Regions from separate parts of the Micromonospora sp. NPDC005215 genome, predicted to be linked through region 2. Evidence: riboswitches for the same ligand, from Rfam matches in the RefSeq annotation. Region 2 holds a riboswitch; the other holds the start of a gene.

Region 1 (10,191 bases), on a different contig from region 2:
TCCTCGGCGGTGGACGGGCCGGGCGACCAGCCGGCCACCCAGGGCAGCTCGTCGGATGGGGTGATCACGCCCTCCTCCAGGCCCACGTAACGGCCGGCGAGGATCCGCTTCGCGGCGGCGGTGTCGACCGAGTCGGTGTTGTCCCAGAGGGCCGAGAACAGGGCATCCACCCGCACCCGCGCCTGCCGGCAGAACAGGTCGGCCAGCTCGACATTTTCCGGGCGGCTGTCCCGCTCGGACTGCGCCCGGACGCAGACCGCGGACATCGCGAACAACTCGGCGCCGATGTCCACCACGCGCCCGAGGAACGCCTGCTTACGCTCCATCTTTCCCTGCCACCGGGACATCGCGTAGAACGTCGACCGGGCCAGCTTGCGCGACGACCGCTCCACCTGCCGCAGGTGCGCGGCGAGCGGCCCGAACTCGGCGTACGCCGATGGGCTCTGCCCCCGGCCCACGGCCAACGTGGGCAGCCACCTGGCGTAGAAGGCACCGGCTCGGGCGCCGGCGCGCGCCTTGCGGCCCAGCCCCGCGTCCGGGTCGATGATGTCGCCGGCCACCGACAGGTGGGCGTCGACCGCCTCCCGCGCGATCAGCAGGTGCATGATCTCGGTGGAACCCTCGAAGATCCGGTTGATCCGCAGGTCGCGCAGCATCTGTTCGACGGCGGCCGGACGTTCGCCGCGGGCGGCCAGCGAGTCGGCCGTCTCGTAGCCGCGCCCGCCCCGGATCTGCACCAGTTCGTCGGCGATCTTCCAGGCCATCTCGCTGGCGTACAGCTTGACCAGCGCGGCCTCGATCCGGATGTCGTTGCGGTCGTCGTCGGCGAGCAGGCAACACAGGTCGAGCATGGTCTCCATGCCGTACGTGGTGGCGGCGATGAAGGAGAGCTTCTGCGCGACCGCCTCGTGCTCACCCACCGGCCGGCCCCACTGGACCCGGTCGGCGGCCCAGCCCCGGGCCACGTTCAGCGCCCACTTGCCGGCGCCCACGCACATCGCCGGGAGTGACAGGCGGCCGGTGTTCAGCGTGGTCAGGGCGATCTTCAGCCCCTTGCCCTCGCCGCCGATGACGTTCTCGGCGGGCACGAACACGTCGTGGAACCGGGTGAGGCTGTTTTCCAGGCCACGCAGGCCGATGAACTCGTTGCGCCGCTCGACGGTGATGCCGGCGCTGTCGCCGTCCACCACGAACGCGGTGATCCCACCCCGCCGCCCCTCGGTGGCCGGCACCCGGGCCATCACCACCAGCAGGGTGGCCACGATGCCGTTGGTGGCCCAGAGCTTCACCCCGTTGAGCCGGTAGCCGGTGCCGTCCTCGGTCGGCTCGGCGACGGTGGCCAGCCGGGCCGGGTCGGAGCCGACGTCCGGTTCGGTGAGCAGGAACGCGGACACCTCGCCGGCGGCGAGCCGGGGCAGGAAGCGCTGTTTCTGCTCGGCGGTGCCGAACATCTTCAGTGGCTGTGGCACCCCGATCGACTGGTGCGCGGAGAGCAGCGCGCCGATGGCCGGGCTGACCGAGCCGACCAGCATCAGCGCCCGGCAGTAGTGCAGGTTGCTCAGCCCGAGCCCGCCGTACTTCCGGTCGATCTTCATGCCGAACGCGCCGAGGTCGGCCAGGCCGTGGAACACCGAGTCCGGAATGGACGCGTCGCGTTCGATGGCCGCCCCGTCCACCTCGGAGGTGAGGAAGGCGCGGAACCGGCAGAGGAACTCCTCGGCGCGGGCCACGTCGTCCGGATCGGACTGGGGCCAGGGGTCGATCAGGTCGAGCCGGAAGCGGCCGAGGAACAACTCCTTGCCGAAGCTGGGCCGGTCCCAGGAGGACTCGCGAGCGGCCTCGGCGACCCGCCGGGCCTCCTTCTCGGAGACCTGCCCGGCCTCGGCCCGCAGCGGTGCGGCGGCCCCGGCGGTCTGCGCTGTGGTTTCGGAATCCGGGCCGTCCGGTGCTGGTCGGTCGTCCTTTGTCGTGGTCACGGCTGCCCCCTCGAACCTCGGTGCGGCTGCTCGACGTGTGCGACTACCGTCACGTTACCCCCGGGTGTTACCCAGGGGTAGCACTCGTGGAGGTCTGCCTCGGTCAGCGGTCGGCGACCTCGTCCGGGTCGTCGTCCTCGTCGTCGATGTCGTCCTCACCCCAGTTGCGGCGGGCGAACGGCAGGGCCGCCCAGAATGTGACGAACCAGAGCCCGGTCAGCGCGCTGAGCACGAAGGCGATCGGCCGGTCCAGCACGAAGTCGGTGATCAGCAGCACCGCGCTGACCATCGCGATCAGCATGAAGGCGAGACCACCGGTGGCCATCCGGTGTGCGTAGCGCACCAGCTCCGGCTTGCGCCCCTGCCGGAACAACGCCCGGTGGAACGCCACCGGTGAAATGATCATCGCGGTGGCGGCGGCCGCCGCGAGCAGCGCGACGATGTAGACGTCGCGTTGGAACTCGCTGGTTTGGGTGAACCCGTTGCTGAACGGCAGGGTGAGCAGGAAGGCGAAGAGGATCTGCACGCCCGTCTGTGCGACCCGCAACTCCTGCAACAGGTCGGCGAAATTACGCTGCCAACGCTGCTTCTCGGTCTCCTTGGACACGCGCTACCTCCGGTGCGACGCTACTGCCGGCGGTCCCGGCCGCCGGCAGCAACGCCAATGCCCCACCCGGCTGAGCGCGAAACGGCTTCACGACATTCGCTGTTCATCACCGGTTCACACGTCGCCGGCCACGCGAACCGCTGCCGGACGACCGGCAACGCCTGTCGGCTGCGGAGTCGCGGCGACCGCTCGCCCCGCGACGGCCTCAGGACCCGCGTCGGATCCGACCGGCGTACCGGGCCTCCAGCTCCGTGTTGTGCGCGTCGCCGTCGGGGATGTTCGCCGACAGGTAGACCGGCGGCCGCTCTCCCGCCGCCAGCAGCCGGGCCACCACCTCCACCGTCACCTGCTGGGCCAGCAGCGCCGCGGTGATCGAGGAGACCGCGCCGACCGCGCCGCCGCCGGGCAGCGGCAGCGTCGCGTCACCGTACGGCGCGCCGTTGTCGAGCACGACGTCGGCGAGGTCGGCCAGCTTGCGCCCGGACGGGTGGCGGGAGGTCATCCGGCCCGAGTGCTGCGCGGAGGTGATCGCCACCAGGGCGTGGCCGCGTTCCTTGACCAGCGTGGCGAACTCCACCATCGCGCCGTTGACCCCGGAGTTCGAGGCCAGCACGAAGACGTCGGTGGGCCGCACCGGCGCCAACTCGTAGAGCCGGTGCGCGACCGCCGGGTCCCGCTCCAGCAGCGGGCCGAGCCGCTCGGCCGGTTCGCCGCCGAGCAGCACCAGGTCACGCAGCGCGATCCGGTTGGTCGGCACCAGACCCCCCGCCCGGCCGGCGATCTCCATGGCGAGAGCCTCGGAGTGCCCGGTGCCGAACGCGTGCACCACCCCGTCGGCGCGGACGGCGTCGGCGATCAGGTCGGCGGCCCGTCCCACCGCCTCCCGCTGGCTGGCGGCCACCCGGCCGATCGTCTCGGTCACCACGGCCAGATATGCCTCGGCACTCACCGTCATGCGTCCTCCGTCGTCCGGTTCCGGTCCAGCCAGCGCGTCGCGAAGTCGACCGCCGCCCGCTGGCGCATCAACCTGCCGGTCCCGGTGCCGACCGGTCCGGTGCGAACCGCCCCGGTGGCCTCCAGGTCCGTACCCAGCGCGGTGAAGTCGTCCGCGTCGAGCCGTACGTCCTGCCACCACACCCACTCCCGACCACCGTCGCCGGTCCGCACCGCGGCGCCGACCCGCTCGCGGGGCGAACCCGGGCAGCGGTACTCGGCCAGGTGCAGCGAGGTACTCACGGAGTGGTCCACGCCGAGCAGCAGGACGTCGGCGTCCAGGTCGTAGAGCCGGGCCAACGGGGAGCCCGCACCGAGCATGTCGGCCAGGGTGTGCCCGGCCACCACCTGCTCGGCGGCCGGGCCGAGCGCGGCGAACGACACGTGCGGATGCGAGCTGCGCAGGGCGCCGGGCCAGCCGCGAACCGTCTCGGCGACCGCGCCCATGTGCCGGCTCGGGGTCACCGCCGGGTCGAAGCCCGGCATCTCTGCGCGGATCAGCGGCCACCAGTCCACCGGCACCGGCGGATTGCGCCACTGCGCGGGGTCGCTGTTGTCGGGCGTGTGGGTGGGCACCACGATGGTGCCGTCCGGGCCGAGAGCGTCGCGCAACGCGAGCACCACCGCGTGCGACCCGCCGGAGACGAATCCCAGGGTACGCAGCGAGGCGTGCACCAGCAGCGTCCCGCCGGGGCGTACGCCCAGCAGGCGCAGCTGCGCGGCGAGCGAGCGTCGAGTGCCCGGCCCGCTGGTGTTCGTCGTCACGGTGCCCCTTCCTGACCGACCCGCACGGCTCAGGTCGTCCCGCCGGCCCGAGCCAGGATCGCCTCGGCGAGCGGGCCCGGCGCCGTGTCCGGAATCCAGTGACTCACACCGGGCAACCGCACGAAGTGGTACGCCCCCGTGACGTTCGCCGCGCACGCCTCGGCGGCGGTCCGGCCGATGGCGACGTCCCGGTCACTCCAGACGTAGGTGGTGGGCACCGCGACCGGGCCGACGCCGGCCAGGTCGGCGCGGGACATCGCCCGGTACCAGTTCAGCGCGGCGGTGAGCACCCCCGGCTCGCGCATCGGGGCCGCGTAGCGGTCCACCCGGGGCCCGTCGCCCACCCCGCCGAGCAGCCTGCGCAGCGCTGTCGCGTGCCACGCCAGCAGCACCTTCTCCGCCGTACCGGGCTTACGGAACACTGTGATGTACGACGAGCGGGCCTTCTGCTGGCCGTCGTTGGTCAGGGCGTACGCCATGGCTGCCGGATGCGGCACGGACACCGCGGTCAGCGTGCGGACCCGGTCGGGGTGCCCGGCGGCGACCGCCCAGGCCACTATCGCGCCCCAGTCGTGGCCGACCAGGTGGACGGCGTCCAGCCCCAGGGCGTCGAGGACCGCCACCACGTCGGCGACCAGTTCGGGGATCCGGTAGTCGGCCACCGCCGTCGGCCGGGCGCCGGGCGAGTACCCGCGCTGGTCCAGCGCGTACGTGCGCAGCCCGGCCGCGTGCAGCGCGGGCACCACGTCGTCCCATTCGCCGCTGTGCTGCGGGAAGCCGTGCAGCAGCAGGACGGGTACGCCGTCCGACGGACCGCCGGCGGTTACCTCGAACGTGAGACCTCGCGCGTCGACCCGCATGATCGTCAGCCTACCCAGTCGGCGTACGGCTGGCTGAACGCCAAGTCGGGCAGACGCCCTGCTGGGCTGGCACCCCTGGTCGGTGTTAGCGTCGACGAGACAACTTCACATCCGACAGGGGAGCGCACAGCGCTGAGAGTGCGGGCACGCCCGCAGACCCTCGAACCTGATCTGGGTAATGCCAGCGCAGGGAGTTCGGTCGACCTCCAGCCGCGCCGCCGTCCGGTGCCACCGGACGCGCGGCGTGCGTCTTCTCCTGGTTCGCACGCAGAACTGGGAGCAACACATGAAATCCACAGCCGACACCAGCCGTTGGCGGACGGTCGACATCGTGGTCGCCTCGGTGATCGCTGTCGCCTTCGGCGTCATCTTCTGGGCCTGGGGCCTGGTCTGGAGCGCCACCGAGGGTGCGTTCGCGTTCTTCCCGCCGGCGCAGACGCTGCTCTACGGCGTGTGGCTGATGCCGGCCGTGATCGGCGGTCTGGTCATCCGCAAGCCCGGCGCCGCGCTCTACTGCGAGACGGTGGCCGCGGTCCTGTCCGCACTGCTGGGCAGCCAGTGGGCCGGCACGGTGATCCCGCAGGGCATCGTGCAGGGCATCGGCGCCGAGCTGGCGTTCGCCGCCTTCCGGTACCGGTCGTACCGGCTGCCGACCGCGATGCTGGCCGGCGCGTTGACCGGTCTCAGCGCCGCGTTGTTCGACTTCTTCGTGTGGAACGTCGACTACGCGCTAGGCGACTACCGCATCCCGTACGCGCTGATCACCATCGTCAGCGCCACAGTGATCGCCGGCGTCGGCGGTTGGCTGCTGACGAAGGCCCTGGCCAACACCGGCGTCCTGGACCGCTTCCCGGTAGGCCGAAACCGAGCCCTGATCTGACCCCCACCCGATGACGTTGATCAAGAGGTTCGCGTCAACGGAGGGCGATGCTCTGACGCGAACCTCTTGATCAACGGACTGGGGACGGGCGCGGCCGGGAGGGGGTGGGTGTGGGCGGGGTACTGCTGCGGGGGTTCGGGTGGCGGCATGCCGGGCGGCGCGCCTGGGCTGTGCGCGGGGTTGACCTGCGGGTTGAGGCTGGGGAGCGGGTGCTGCTGCTGGGGCCGTCCGGGGCCGGCAAGAGCACGTTGCTCAGCGCGCTGGCGGGGCTGCTGCCGGAGGATTCCGGCGAACAGGAGGGCACCGTCGAGATCGACGGGCTCGACCCGCGCAAGGGGCGGGAACGGGTCGGCATCGTCTTCCAGGACCCGGAAACCCAACTGGTGATGGCGCGCTGCGGCGACGACGTCGCGTTCGGGCTGGAGAACCGCGGCGTACCGGCCGACGAGATCTGGCCCCGGGTGGACGAGGCGCTGCACCGCGTCGGCTTCCCGTACCCCCGGGACCGCCCCACCGCCGCGCTCTCCGGCGGCGAGCAGCAACGCCTCGCCCTGGCCGGCGCGCTGGCGTTGCGTCCCGAGCTGCTGCTGCTCGACGAGCCGACCGCCAACCTCGATCCGGCCGGGGCCGACCTCGTCCGCCAGGCGGTGGCCGGCGCGCTGCACGCCGACACCACGCTGATCCTGGTCGAGCACCGGGTCGCCGAGGCGCTGCCGCTTGTCGACCGGGTGATCGTCCTGGAACCGGGCGGCGGGGTCCGCGCGGACGGCACACCCGAGGCGGTCTTCGCCGCACACGGCGCGGCGCTGGCCGCCGAGGGGGTCTGGGTGCCCGGTCACCCCAGCACGCCCCGACCCGCCACCGCCGCGCCCGGGGAGCTGTTGCTCACCGCCGACCGGCTCGGCCTGCCACCCCGGCTGGGCCGCACCGACCTGGCGGTACGCGCCGGCGAGGCACTCGCCGTTCGCGGACCCAACGGCGCCGGCAAGTCCACCCTGGCGTTGCTGCTCGGCGGGTTGCTCCGGCCGGGCGGCGGACGCGTCACCGCCTCCGTCGAGCTGGCCGGCACCGACCACCGCACTCCACCGCACCGCTGGCGGGCACCCGCACTGGCCCGGCGGATCGGGTCGGTCTTCCAGGATCCGGAGCACCAGTTCGTCACCAGCACCGTCTTCGACGAGCTGGCGCTCGGCCCACGCCGGACCGGTCAGCCCGAGGCGGCCGTCAAGGAGACCGTGACCGGGCTGCTCGAACGGCTGCGACTGGTCCACCTCGCCGCCGCCAACCCGTACACCCTCTCCGGTGGTGAGGCGCGGCGGCTGAGCGTGGCGACCGCCCTGGCCACCGCGCCCCGCCTGCTGATCTGCGACGAACCCACCTTCGGTCAGGACCGGCGGACCTGGCGGGAGCTTGTGGATCTCTTCGCCGACCTACGCGACGCCGGACACGGCGTGGTCGCGGTCACCCACGACGCGGACTTCGTGGCCGCGCTCGCCGACCGAACCGTCACCCTGCGACGGGCCGCGGACGACGCCCGATGATCAACATTGAGCCAGTCGCCGCGCCCGGTGCGCCGTTGGCCCGCCGCAACCCGGTGGCGAAGGTCGCCGCCGCGCTGGTCTTCTCGTTCACCCTGCTCGCCACCCTGGACCCACTGGCCCCGGCGATCGCCATCGCGCTCGAACTCGCCGTGCTGCCGCTGTTCGGCATCGGCTACCGGGTGCTGGCCCGGCGGGCCTGGCCGCTGCTCCTCAGTGCCGCCGGCATCCTGGTCACCCTGGTGCTCTTCGCCGCCGACCGGTCCGGCCGGGTCCTGCTGGACGCGGGACCGGTCCTGGTGAGCACCGGCGTGCTGCTCACCGCGCTCGGGCTGGTGCTGCGCGTCTTCGCGGTGGCCCTGCCCGGTGTGATCGTCTTCGCGACCACCGACCCCACCGACCTGGCCGACGCGTTGATCCAGAACGCGAAGGCGCCGGCCCGGTTCGCCATCGGAGCGCTGGCCGCGTTTCGTCTGGTGCCGCTGCTCGGACAGGAGTGGCAGATGATCAGCATGGCCCGACGCGCACGCGGCGTCGACGCGGGACGCAACCCGGTCGCGAAGCTGCGACTGTTCGCCTCCACCGCGTTCGCGCTGCTGGTCGGGGCGATCCGCCGGGGCACCCGCCTCGCCGTCGCGATGGACGCCCGGGGCTTCGACGCCGGCACGCCCCGGACCGTGGCCCGCCACCAACGCTTCACCCGCGCCGACGCGCTCCTCATCGCCGGGGCCGCCGTGCTGGCTGGCGCCGCCCTCACGACAAGCGTCCTGGTCGGCACCTTCCGCCCCCTGATCAGCTGAGCCCACCCCCGGTTGTCCGCGCGCCGCCCGCTGCCCGCTGCCCGCTGCCCGCGGGCAAGATCCGCACAACATCAGGGATGTAGTGGCCTCGTTGGCGAAGGAGGCCACTACATCCCTGATGTTGCTGTCACCCTCCAGCGCCCACGGACGGCGGGGCCGGGGAGGATCGGTCAGCTGCGGCGGAAGGCGTAGCGGCGGGTCTGGCCGGCCTGTTGGCTGCGGCCGTTGCCCGAGCGGTTGCCGCCACCCTGCGGCGGACCCGCCGTCGGTGCCGTCGGTCGACCGGCCGCCTTGGGCAGATCTTCCACCGCGGGCGCGTCGACCGCCGCCGGCACGTCGACCGGCAGCGCCAACGCATCCGAGACAGCCGCCACCGGCAGCCCCGGCTCGACCAGCAGCCCTGGCTCGACCAGCAGCGCCGGCAACCCCGGCTCGACCAGCAGCGCCGGCACCGCCGGCTCGACCGGTTCGACGGCGAGGTCGGGGCGGGTGGGTAGGAGCGGGCCGTGCTCGGCCGCCGGGTTAATGCCGAGTGGCGTCGCCCTGGGGGTACGGGTCTTCTTCGGATTGCGCCTGGCAGGCATCCGGGCCTCCTTCGGTGCCGACCGGCTCGGCCGGTCCCGCGTTCCGGCGGTCGGTCGGATCGGCTGGTGACCGCCGCGCGCGACGGTCGAACGGGAGAGAGACTGCTCACCGGGGTCGGGCCGGGCCAGCGCCGCCGAACTGCGGGTGGGATGCGGGACGCCCAGGAGCGCACGGACCGCGTCGCGGGGCGGCGGGCCGGCTCGGAGAAGGGGCGTCAGTAGCGCATACCCGCACACTATCGGCTGGTCGTTCCTCGGCGCAGCCGATTTTCCTGGCACCATCGGCGGCATGCTTATCGCGTTCTCGGTAACCCCGCTCGGTGTCGGTGAGTCTGTCGGTGACCTGGTCGCCGAGGCGGTACGCGTGGTCCGCGACTCGGGCCTGCCCAATCGCACCGATGCCATGTTCACCACGATCGAGGGTGAGTGGGACGAGGTGATGGCGGTCGTCAAGCGGGCGGTCGACGTGGTGGCCGCGCAGGCGCCCCGGGTGAGCGTGGTGCTCAAGGCCGACATCCGCCCGGGGGTGACGGACGCGCTCACCGCGAAGGTGGCGCATGTGGAGGATCGCCTGGCCCAGCAGAGCTGAGCAGCATTGGCCGGTAACCGGCTGTCGAGACGACACGCCCACGTTTCGCCGCACCGCGATACGGTCCTAGCACGGAAGTCCGACGGCGAGAGGTGGCGGCACGAATGGCTGAGCAGGCGACGGCGCAGATCGGTGTGACCGGGTTGGCGGTGATGGGCCGGAACGTGGCCCGCAACCTGGCCCGCAACGGCTTCACGGTGGCGGTGCACAACCGGACGCCTGCGCGTACCCGGAGCCTGATCGCCGAGCACGGCGACGAGGGCACGTTCGTGCCCGGCGAGACGATGGCTGATTTCGTGGCGTCGCTGGAACGGCCCCGCGCGGTGATCGTGATGGTCAAGGCGGGCGCGCCCACCGATGCGGTGATCGACGAGTTGGTGCCGCTGCTGGAGGAGGGCGACATCATCGTCGACTGCGGCAACGCCCACTTCGCCGACACCCGCCGTCGGGAGGAGGCGCTGCGCGCGCAGGGGCTGCACTTCAGCGGCACCGGCGTCTCCGGTGGCGAGGAGGGCGCGCTGCTCGGGCCGAGCATCATGCCCGGCGGCTCCGCCGAGTCGTACGCCAGGCTCGGCCCGATGTTCGAGAAGATCGCCGCC
Region 2 (10,191 bases):
TCTACCAGATGCACGAGCCCGACCCGGGCACCCCGATCGACGAGACCCTGGCCGCCCTGGACGATCTGGTCCGCGACGGCAAGGTGCGTTACCTGGGCAACTCCAACTTCGCCGGCTGGCAGATCGCCGACGCGGACTGGGTCGCCTCGTCCAACGGCCGGGCCCGCTTCATCAGCGCGCAGAACCACTACAGCCTGCTGGAGCGTTCGGTGGAGACCGAGATCATCCCGGCCTGCGAGCGGTTCGGCCTCGGCATGCTGCCGTTCTTCCCGCTCGCCAACGGGCTGCTCACCGGCAAGTACAAGCGCTCGGGTCAGCCGCCGGCCGGCAGCCGGCTCTCCGGCGGTGGCCGGTACGCGGAGCGGCTCGCCGCAGCCGACTGGGACACCATCGAGGCGATCGAGGCGTACGCGGCCGAACGGGGTGTGACCATGCTCCAGGTAGCGATCGGTGGGCTGGCCGCCCAGCCAGCGGTGACCTCGGTGATCGCCGGTGCCACCACGCCCGAGCAGGTGCACGCCAACGCCGCTGCCGGCACCTGGGAGCCCAGCGACGAGGACCTGGCGGCACTGCGCGCCATCCTCTGAGCCGCGATGACACTGCCTCCTGATCAGACGACACCGGGCCGGGCCGCTCGTCGCGGCCCGGCCCGGTTGGTGAAACGCCGGTCGATCAGGTAGTGGTGCGGCGGCGGCCGAACAGCATGGCCACCCCCATCGCCGCGGCGACGAGGACCAGGCCGGCCGCCGCGAACGGCCACCAGCCGCCCGCCCCGCCTCCGTCCGTGGGCCTGGTCACCGCGACCGGCTTCGGTGCCGGCGGAGACTGCGCGGCACGGGCCTGCACCGTGGCGGTGGCCTCGCCCGGCAGTGGAGCGGGGGAGTTCACAGTCACCTTCCACGTACCGGCGGTGAGCACCGGGCCGCTGCTGTAGAAGCCCTGCCCCTCCGGCTGCGGCTCCAACTGCACCGGCCCGACCTTCTGCCCGTCCGGGCCGGTGCCGGTGAGCACCAACCGCACCACCCGGTCCAGCCGCCGGCCATCGGCGTAGGTGGCCTGGATGGTGACCCCCACCGCCCCGTCGCCGGCCACCGTCAGCTTGATCTTTTCGGCCTGGGCGGCCGCCGGGGCAGCGGAGAACAGGGTCAGGGCCAGTCCGGCGAACACGGCGGCCAACACCTTGCGGATAACCGTCACGGACATCTCCTCAACTACGAATGAGGGAGGCCCCTCCCCGACGCCGCAGCGTCGGGAAGGGGCCTCGTCGGATCAGAGCTGGCGACCGGGTGCCAGCCGGGTGGCATCGCCACCGAGCCGCCCGGTGCCCTTGACCGGTTCGCCGTCGTTCGCCTTGACGCCGGCCTTGCTGGCCGCGCCGCCAAGCCGAACGATCATCGCGTCGGTGTCCCGGACCAGGACATCCCGGACCTCCGCCTCAGCCACCAGTGTGGCGTCGGCGGCGAGCGTGCGGAACGCGGTCAACTGCTTGATCGCCTTGTTGTCGTTGCCGGCCGCCTCGGCCTGACGGGCCGCGTCGAGCTTCGCCGTCAACTGCTTGTGCGCCTTGGCCGAGAGCCGACCCGTCGCCTTGAACCGGTCCAGCAGGTTCTGCATGTCCCGGAACGAGGTGGTGACGAAGAACCGTACCGCCGAGGTGGTCTCGTTGCCCGCCTTGTCGGTCGCGGTCACTGTCAACTCGTGCAGGCCGAGCGGCAGCTCGTACATGGCCTGCAAGGTGCCGCTGGCGTACGCCTGGCCGTCCAACTTGCCGACCACTGTCGCGATGCCCGAGGTCGGGTCGACAGCCTGCCAGGACACCCGAACATCCTGGCTGTCTCCGTAGAGCTGGCCGTCGGCGATTCCGGACACGAGCAGCGTCGGCTTGGTGCCGTCGATCTTCAGGATCGCCGACTTGAGCGTCTCGGCGTTGCCCGCCTTGTCGGTGGAGCGGTACAGCAGCTCGTGCTGCCCGTCACCGGTCACCGCGACCGGCGTCGTGTACGGCGTCCACGCGCCACCGTCCAGCGACCACTCCACCGTCTTCACGCCGGAACCGGCGTCGGTCGAGGTCAGCACGACCGGGATCGTCCCGTTGTGCCAGCCGGCGTCGTTCGCCGGAGCGAACGTCGCCGAGGTCACCGGCGCGGTTGCGTCGATCTTGGCCGAGACGGTCTTCGTCTCCTCCACGTTGCCGGCCTTGTCCGTCGAGCGGAACCGAAGCTCGTGCTCGCCGTCTCCGGTGACGACCACCGGAGCGGTGTACGCCGTCCAGGTGGTGGCCCCGTCGAGTTGGTACTCCGTACCGGCGAGCCCGCTACCGCCAGCCTCGTCGGCGCCGGTGAGCGTCACCGTCACCGGCCCGGTGTACCACCCGTCGGTCGGGGTGCCGGAAACCGCCGCCGTGGTGACCGGCGCGGTCTCGTCGGCTACCTCCGTGCTGAGCCGGAAGTAGTCGAACGAGGCGGTCTTCGACGCCGTCTGGTTGGCGCCGAGGGTGAACAGCCCGACCTTCGGGGTGGCCCCCACCGCGCTGTTGGTCAGTGCCTCCAGCGCGGTCCAGGTCGTCCCGTCCGCCGAGTACGACGCGGTGAACGTGTCGCCGGTGCGGGCCAGCCGCAGGTGCCACACCGCATCGGTCAGGTTGGTCACGTCGGGCTGCGGTTGCTGTACCGTCCCGGCGATCTCGCTGCGGAACTCGATCCGCCGCGTCACCGCCGAGCCGGCCTGGTTGTCCGCGATGAAGTCGAACTTCAGGTAGTTGTCGTCGTCCGCCTGCACGAGCAGACCGGCCTGCTGGTACTGCTCGTTCAGCAGGCTGCCGTCGACCTTCGTCTCCAGGGTCCAGTCGCCCGACGGCGCGGTCTGGAGGATGAAGTTCTTCGGCCCGGTGTTGTCGGTGCCGTAGATGTCACCGTTGGGCACGTCGATCCGCAGCGCGCCGTCGGTGACCCGGTAACCGTTCGGGTCCTCCCGGGTGATGGCGTCCCACCGGCACTTGTCCAGCGAGCTGCCGGTGAACTCGTCCGACGGGTCGACCGGGCCGGCCGGGGCGTCCGGCGTGACCTGGAACGAGTCGAACGCGGCGTCGACAACCGGCGCCTCGGTGCCGCCGTTGAGGGCGAAGACCCCGATCCGCGGGTTGGTGATGCCGGCGAGCGCGGCCGAACGGCCGACCGGGGTGAAGGTCTGCCCGTCGCCCGAGGCGGACGCGGTCAGGTTCGTCCCGTCGCTGGTGATCCGCAGGTACACGGTGTCACCGGCAGGTGCGTTGGTGGCATCGGCGGCGTCGTTGCGCGGCGTGGCCGCCGTCTCCCGGATGAACTCCACCCGACGGCTGCCGTTGTAGAGCAGGTCCACCTTGGCGTAGTTGTCGTCGTCGCCGTAGACCAGCAGGCCGGCCTGCTGGTAGTTGGCAGTCACCGGGAGGGTGACCTTGGTGGTCATCTCCCAGGCGCCGGTCGGGGCCGCCTGGAGCACCAGGTTGGTGGCGTCGTTGCGAGCCCCGTAGAGGTCACCGACCCCGGTGGGCAGCCGCAGTGCGCCGCCACTCTGCGAGTAGAGCTGGTTCTCCCGGACCACGCTCGTCCAGCGGGCCTTGTCGAGGCTGTTGCCGTTGAAGTCGTCCGAACGCGCCCCGAGGCAGGACGTGTCCGGAGCGTTCGCCCGCACCGGCACCGTGGCATACGCCTTGGCGCCCTTGCTGTCGGTCACCGTGAGGGTGGCCGTGAAGGTGCCCGGGTTGGTGTAGGTGTGGCTGGCGTCCACTGTGGTCGCCGTGCCGCCGTCACCGAAGTCCCAGGCGTACGTCAGCGGGGTGTCGCCCTCGGCGTCGGTGGCCGTGCCGTCGAAGGCGACGGTGACCGGTGCGGTGCCGGTGGCCGGGGTGGCCGTGGCACTGACCACCGGCGGCGCGTTCTCGGTGACACCGCGGCCGACGAAGTCCATCCAGTTGACGTTGAACAGCGAACCCGTTCCGCCGTTCGGATCGCGGGCAACGAAGTACAGCGAGCCGCTCGCGGCACCGGTGACCGGCGCGCTCACGTCCGTGTACGTCTGCCACGCCCCGGTCGACGGCACGACGGCCGTGGCGACCACCGGTCCGTCAACCGCACCGGCGTGGACCTCGATCCGACCGCCAGCGGCGGCCGAGGCGGCCCGGAACCGGATCTCGGTGATGTTGGTCAGGTCCGCCGGAGCGACCGACCACCAGTCACCGTCCTCGATGAACGCGATGCTCTGGCCGCCACCGGCGGTGTCGGCCCCGGCCTCCCGCTGCACGCCGGCGTCTCCGCCGCCGGTGCTCACCGATGCCCGTCCGGTGGCGGTGAAGTACTCGGCCTGCTTCTGCTTGGGCTGGAGGACCTCGATCTGCCGGCCGGTGAGCGCGCCGGCGCCGCCGGCACCACCCTCGTCGGTGTAGGTGGCCTCGAAGACCGCGAAGACGTTCGCCTCGGCGCCGTGCCCGGAGGCGAGCGACGTCTGGACGGTGCCGGTGCAGCCGGTGTGCTGCTCCAGCGGGTGGGCGTGCTCGTCGTGACCGAGCAGCACCTGGAGGTTCACCTTGGCGCAGTCGATCTGCCCGTCCTCCGGGTCGGTCACCTTGACCGTGTAACGGACCTGGTCACCCCAGTTGAAGAAGCCACCGTCCGGCGGGAACTCGATGGTCACCGTCGGTGCGGTGTTGCCCACGGTGACCGGCACGTTGGCCACCGCGGTACGGCCCTTCGGGTTGGTCACGGTGAGCTGGGCGGTGTAGTTGCCCGCCGTCGCGTAGGTGTGCGTCGGGTTCGCCTCGGTGGAGGTCTGCCCGTCGCCGAAGGCCCAGGCGTAGGTGAGCGCGCCACCGTCCGGGTCCCGGGAGCCGGCGCTGGAGAAGGTGACGGTCAACGGTGCCGGCCCCGAGGTGGGGTTGGCGGACGCCGCCGCGATCGGCGCGCGGTCACCGGCGGTGTAGTCGATCCGGTAGATGCCGGAGTTGTCGTTGTTGCCGCCGAAGCCGCTGCCCCACTCGATCAGGTACAACGCGCCGTCCGGGCCGAACTCGAAGTCCATCGGCCGGATCATGCTCATGCCGGTGAGCAACTGGTTGATGTCCACAAGCGACTTGCCGTCGGCGGTCACCTGCATCGTGTACATCTTGTTCTGGTTCCACTCGCCGAGCAGCGCCTTGCCGTCGTAGTACGCCGGCCACTTGCGGGTGGAGTTGAGGTTGGCGTCGTACCGGTAGGCCGGGCCGCCCATCGGCGCGCCACCGCCACCGATCTCCGGGTACCGCGCGTCACCGGCGTAGCCGTAGTCGACGGTGGCCGGGACGACCGGTGGGAGGTTGGTCAGGCCGGTGTTGTTTGGCGAGTTGTTGACCGGCGCGGCGCAGTCGAACTTCGCGCCGCTCGGGCCGGACGGGAACGTGTAGTCGTTGTACGCCTCGTTCGTTCCCGTGCAGTACGGCCAGCCGTAGTTGCCCGGGGTCACGATGTTCCACTCGACAAGGCCCCGCGGGCCCCGGTTCGGGTTGTCAGTGTTGGCGTCCGGTCCGTAGTCCCCGACGAAGAGCGTGTCGGTCTTCGGGTCGGTGCCGATCCGGAACGGGTTGCGGAAGCCCATCGCGTAGATCTCGGGACGGGTCTTCTCGGTGCCCGGCGCGAACAGGTTGCCCGTCGGAACGGTGTACGTCCCGTTGTCCTCCGGGTGGATCCGGATCACCTTGCCGCGCAGGTCGTTGGTGTTCGCCGAGGTGCGCTGCGAGTCGTAGTCCTGGCGGCCCGCCCGCTCGTCGAGCGGCGCGTACGAGTTCGACTCGAACGGGTTGGTGTTGTCACCGGTGGCCAGGTAGAGGTTGCCGGCGCTGTCGAAGGTCATGCTGCCACCGGCGTGGCAGCACGTGTTGCGCTGCGTGTCGACCCGCAGGACCTGCTTCTCGCTGGCCGGGTCGATGGTGTCGCCGGTCACAGTGAAGCGGGAGAGCAGGTTGCGAGTGACGTTGTCGTTCGGGGCGTAGTAGAGATACACCCACTTGTTGGTGGCGAAGTCCGGGTCGAGCCGGATGCCGATCAGACCGTCCTCGTTGCCGGTGAAGACGTCCAGGTCGACGGCGGTGACGGTGCTGCCGGTGTCCGGCTTGATGATCTGCACCCGGCCGTCGCGCTCGATGTAGAAGACCCGCCCGTCTCCGGCGATGTCCAGCTCCATCGGGTTGCTGGTGTTGCTGTCCAGCGAGACCTTCTCGAAGTTCGAGGTCTTGGAGGCGCCGCAGTCGGCGTCCGCGACACCGGCCGCGGTCCGGATGCCGCCGAGCAGGTGGGACAGGAACTCGGGCTCGGCGTACGACTCCCGGGTGTGCCCACCGCCGGTGTACCAGGAGCGGCCACCGTCGAAGTCCTGACACCAGGAGGTCGGGTGGTCGGCGCCCATCGCGCCCGCGCCCGGGGTGTAGCTCTTCTCGTCCAGGCTGGCCAGCACGTGCACGTCCGGCCGCGGGTTGGTCTGGAAGTTGTACCACTCGTCGAACCGGGACCAGCGGTCCGGCAGTTCGGCCGTGGACGGGTGGGCGTGATCCTCCACCTTGACCGTGGCCTGCTGGTTCTGCGGGTGGTTGGCGAAGTACGCGCCGACCAGGTCGCCGTACCAGGCCCAGCTGTACTCGGTGTCCGACGCGGCGTGGATGCCGACGTAACCGCCGCCGGCCTTCACGTAGCGCTCGAACGCCGCCTGCTGCTCGGCGTTGAGGACGTCACCGGTGGTGGAGAGCCAGATCACGGCCTTGTACTTCGCCAGGTTGGCGTCGCTGAATGCGGCGCCGTCCTCGGAAGTGTCCACTGTGAATCCGTTGCTGGCGCCGAGCTGTTGGATGGCGGCGACACCGGTGGGGATGGAGTCGTGCCGGAAGCCGGCGGTCTTGGAGAAGACCAGGACCGAGAAGGGATCGTCGGCGGCCTTTCGGGGCGCCTTCGGCGCCACCTGGGTGACCGGGGTTCCGGCCGCCGCCTCCCGCGGGGGGACCTGTGCGGCGGCCGGCGCGGCTTGCGCGGGCGTGCCGAACAGGGTCGTCGAGGCGAGGGCCAGGGAGATGAGGGTTGCGGTGATGGGTACGCGGGCACGACGAGAACGGGACACGCCGCCTCCTGTGTCGTAGTGACAGAGCTCGGGGGAGTCGGCTCGCCGAAGGCCGTCCCTGATGGAGCCGGTGGTCACACCGTGCCAGGGTGCCCCCACCGACATTTTGTCGAATCGCTGAACAAATTAATTCGGCTGGTTCAATGTCCGGCAAGATGCCGGCGGGTAACGGTTCTGCAACGGCAGGCGACATTCCGAACAGGACCGTATGAACCGCCCCACAGATCTAGCTCGATTCGGTGCGTTCCGGCCCGACGGTCACCGCCGAATCTCGCCTTGGCAGACCGGCGGATCTGTCGTACGGTGACACGCAAGTAACCCACGGGAGCCCGGTGTACCGGGCTGAGAGGGGGGCTGACAGCCCCCGACCGTCGAACCTGATCCGGATAATGCCGGCGCAGGGAGGAGCGTTGCCGTGCCGTCCCTGGGGCGACTGCATCTGATCACCGACACCCGACCCGGTCGGGACCCGCTCACAGTGGTCCGGGCCGCCCTCACGGTGGCCCGCGCCGACCTGGTGGTGCAGGTCCGGGTCGAGGACTCCGCCACCGACCGCGAGGCGTACGACCTGGCCCGGCGGGTGCTGGCGCTCTGCGTGTCGTACGACGCGACCTGCCTGGTCAACGACCGGCTGCACGTGGCGCTGGCGGTGGGCGCGGCCGGCGGGCACATCGGAGCGGACGACCTGCCGGTCGCCGCCGCCCGTCGGGTGCTCGGCCCCACCGGTGTGCTGGGAGCCACCGCCCGCGCGCCGGAGACAGCGACCGAGGCCGTCGCGGCGGGAGCCAACTACCTGGGCGTCGGCCCATGCCACCCCACCAGCACCAAGCCCGGCCTGCCGGACCCGATCGGACCGGCCGGCGTCCGCGCTGTCGTCGACGCCGTCGACGTGCCGGTCATCGCGATCGGCGGCGTGACCGCCGCCCGGGTGCCGGAGCTGCGGGCCGCCGGGGCGTACGGGGTGGCGGTGGTCGGTGCGGTGTCCGCCGCCGCCGACCCGGCGCAGGCGACCGCCACGCTGATCCAGGCCCTGACGTGCTGACCGACCGGTCCCCGTCGATCGACCGGCCCCGGCCGGACGTGGCGGTGGTCGGTGCGGGACCGATCGGGCTGGCGATCGCCTGGCGCTGCGCCGCCCGGGGGCTGCGGGTGGTGGTGCACGATCCGGCACCCGGCTCGGGGGCGTCGGCGGTGGCCGCCGGCATGCTCGCCCCGGTCGCCGAGGCGTACTTCGGTGAGCGGCAGCTGACCGAGCTGTTGTTGGCGTCCGCCGCCCGCTGGCCCACGTTCGCCGACGAGCTGGCCGAAGCGACAGGCGTCGACATCGGTTACCGGACCGAGGGCACCCTGCTTGTCGGGTTGACCGGCGACGACCTGGCCGAGGCGCGTCGGCTCTGGGCGTACCAGCAGGGGTTGGGCCTGCCGGTGACCCCGCTGCGCCCCAGCGAGCTGCGCGACCGCGAGCCGGCGCTCGCCCCGCGGGTGCGTGGCGGCGCGCTCGCGCCCACCGACCACCAGGTCGATCCTCGACTGCTGGTGCCGGCGCTGCGCACTGCCGCGCAGCGGGCCGGCGCGGTGCTGGTGCCGCAGGCGGTCGCGCGCCTGTCCGATGTGGACGCGCACGTCACAGTCGTCGCCGCCGGCTGCGGGGCCGCCACACTCACCGGCCTGCCCGTGCGGCCGGTGAAGGGCCAGATCCTCCGGCTCCGCGCGCCCGACGGCGGCTCGCCGGGCTTCCGGCACGTGATCCGGGGGTACGCCGACGGCGAGCACGTCTACCTGGTGCCCCGAGCCGACGGCGAGGTCGTGCTCGGCGCGACGGTCGAGGAACGGTCGGACACCACTGTCACCGCCGGTGCCGTGCAGCGTCTGCTCCGCGCCGGCGTGGACCTGCTGCCCGAGCTGGCCGAGTACGACCTGGTCGAGGCGGTCGCCGGGCTGCGCCCAGGAACCCCGGACAACGCACCGATCCTCGGACCGCTGCCGGGCCGGCCGGACGTGCTGGCCGCCACCGGTCACCACCGGCACGGCATCGTGCTCACCCCGATCACCGCCGACCTGATCGCGGACCTGGTGTGCACCGGCGGACCCGATCCGCTGCTCGCGCCCTTCCGACCGGACCGGTTCGCCGGCGCGGCGGCCGGCGGCGAGCCCGAACCGACGACGAAGGGGGACCTGTGGAGTTGACGGTGAACGGGGCCGGACGAAGCGTCCCGGGTGAGGTGTCGGTGGCCGACCTGGTCCGGGCCGTCGCCCCGCAACCGCGCGGGGTGGCCGTCGCGGTCAACGGCGAGGTGGTGCCCCGGGCGGGCTGGGCGACCACCGCGCTGCGCGACGGTGACCGCGTCGAGGTGCTCACCGCGGCGCAGGGCGGGTGAGCGGCGTGTCGTTCGAGCTGGGTGGGGAGACGTTCACCTCGCGGCTGATCCTCGGCACCGGTGGTGCCGCCAATCTGCACGTACTGGAACAGGCGATCCGGGCGTCCGGCACCGAGCTTGTCACAGTGGCCCTGCGCCGGGTGGACACCGCCCCGGGCACGGCTGGCGGGCTGCTGGACCTGCTGGACCGCTGCGGGGTACGGCTGCTGCCCAACACCGCCGGCTGCCACACCGCGACCGAGGCGGTGAAGGTGGCCCGGCTGGCCCGGGACGCGTTCGACACCGACTGGGTCAAGCTGGAGGTGATCGGCGACGAGCGGACCCTGCTGCCCGACGGGGTGGAGTTGCTCCGCGCCGCCGAGGAACTGGTCGCCGACGGCTTCACCGTGCTGCCGTACACAAGCGACGACCCGGTGCTCGCCCGCCGACTCGCCGACGTGGGCTGTGCCGCGGTGATGCCGGCCGGCTCCCCGATCGGTTCGGGGCTCGGCATCGGCAACCCGCACCACATCCGGCTCATCCGGCAGGGCGTCGACGTGCCGGTGATCCTCGACGCCGGCATCGGCACCGCCTCCGACGCGGCCCTGGCCATGGAGCTGGGCTGCGACGGGGTGCTGCTGGCCAGCGCGGTTACCCGGGCCGCGGACCCGGTGGCGATGGCCACCGCGATGCGGTACGCGGTCGAGGCGGGCCGGCTCGC

What was found. A riboswitch is a leader RNA that binds a small molecule or an ion and turns the genes downstream of it on or off. The one in region 2 is predicted to bind thiamine pyrophosphate.
Region 1: it holds a riboswitch for thiamine pyrophosphate, as region 2 does, so the genes downstream of both, ABZU25_RS19905 (ECF transporter S component) here and thiE (thiamine phosphate synthase) in region 2, are expected to answer to the same signal.

What each region holds. Positions count from the first base shown of each region.
Region 1 covers NZ_JBEXHQ010000026.1:8,711-18,901, forward strand. The annotation lists gene ABZU25_RS19880 (acyl-CoA dehydrogenase family protein) at 1-1,976, opposite strand, end outside; gene ABZU25_RS19885 (DUF6328 family protein) at 2,080-2,583, opposite strand; gene ABZU25_RS19890 (SIS domain-containing protein) at 2,789-3,538, opposite strand; gene ABZU25_RS19895 (AAC(3) family N-acetyltransferase) at 3,535-4,341, opposite strand; gene ABZU25_RS19900 (alpha/beta fold hydrolase) at 4,371-5,201, opposite strand; TPP riboswitch at 5,308-5,412, shown strand; gene ABZU25_RS19905 (ECF transporter S component) at 5,488-6,081, shown strand; gene ABZU25_RS19910 (ATP-binding cassette domain-containing protein) at 6,192-7,622, shown strand; gene ABZU25_RS19915 (energy-coupling factor transporter transmembrane component T) at 7,619-8,419, shown strand; gene ABZU25_RS19920 (hypothetical protein) at 8,590-9,003, opposite strand; gene ABZU25_RS19925 (MTH1187 family thiamine-binding protein) at 9,293-9,592, shown strand; gene gndA (NADP-dependent phosphogluconate dehydrogenase) at 9,697-10,191, shown strand, end outside.
Region 2 covers NZ_JBEXHQ010000058.1:33,308-43,498, forward strand. The annotation lists gene ABZU25_RS30305 (aldo/keto reductase) at 1-587, shown strand, start outside; gene ABZU25_RS30310 (hypothetical protein) at 673-1,197, opposite strand; gene ABZU25_RS30315 (ThuA domain-containing protein) at 1,270-7,113, opposite strand; TPP riboswitch at 7,425-7,534, shown strand; gene thiE (thiamine phosphate synthase) at 7,529-8,155, shown strand; gene thiO (glycine oxidase ThiO) at 8,149-9,300, shown strand; gene thiS (sulfur carrier protein ThiS) at 9,291-9,491, shown strand; gene ABZU25_RS30335 (thiazole synthase) at 9,488-10,191, shown strand, end outside.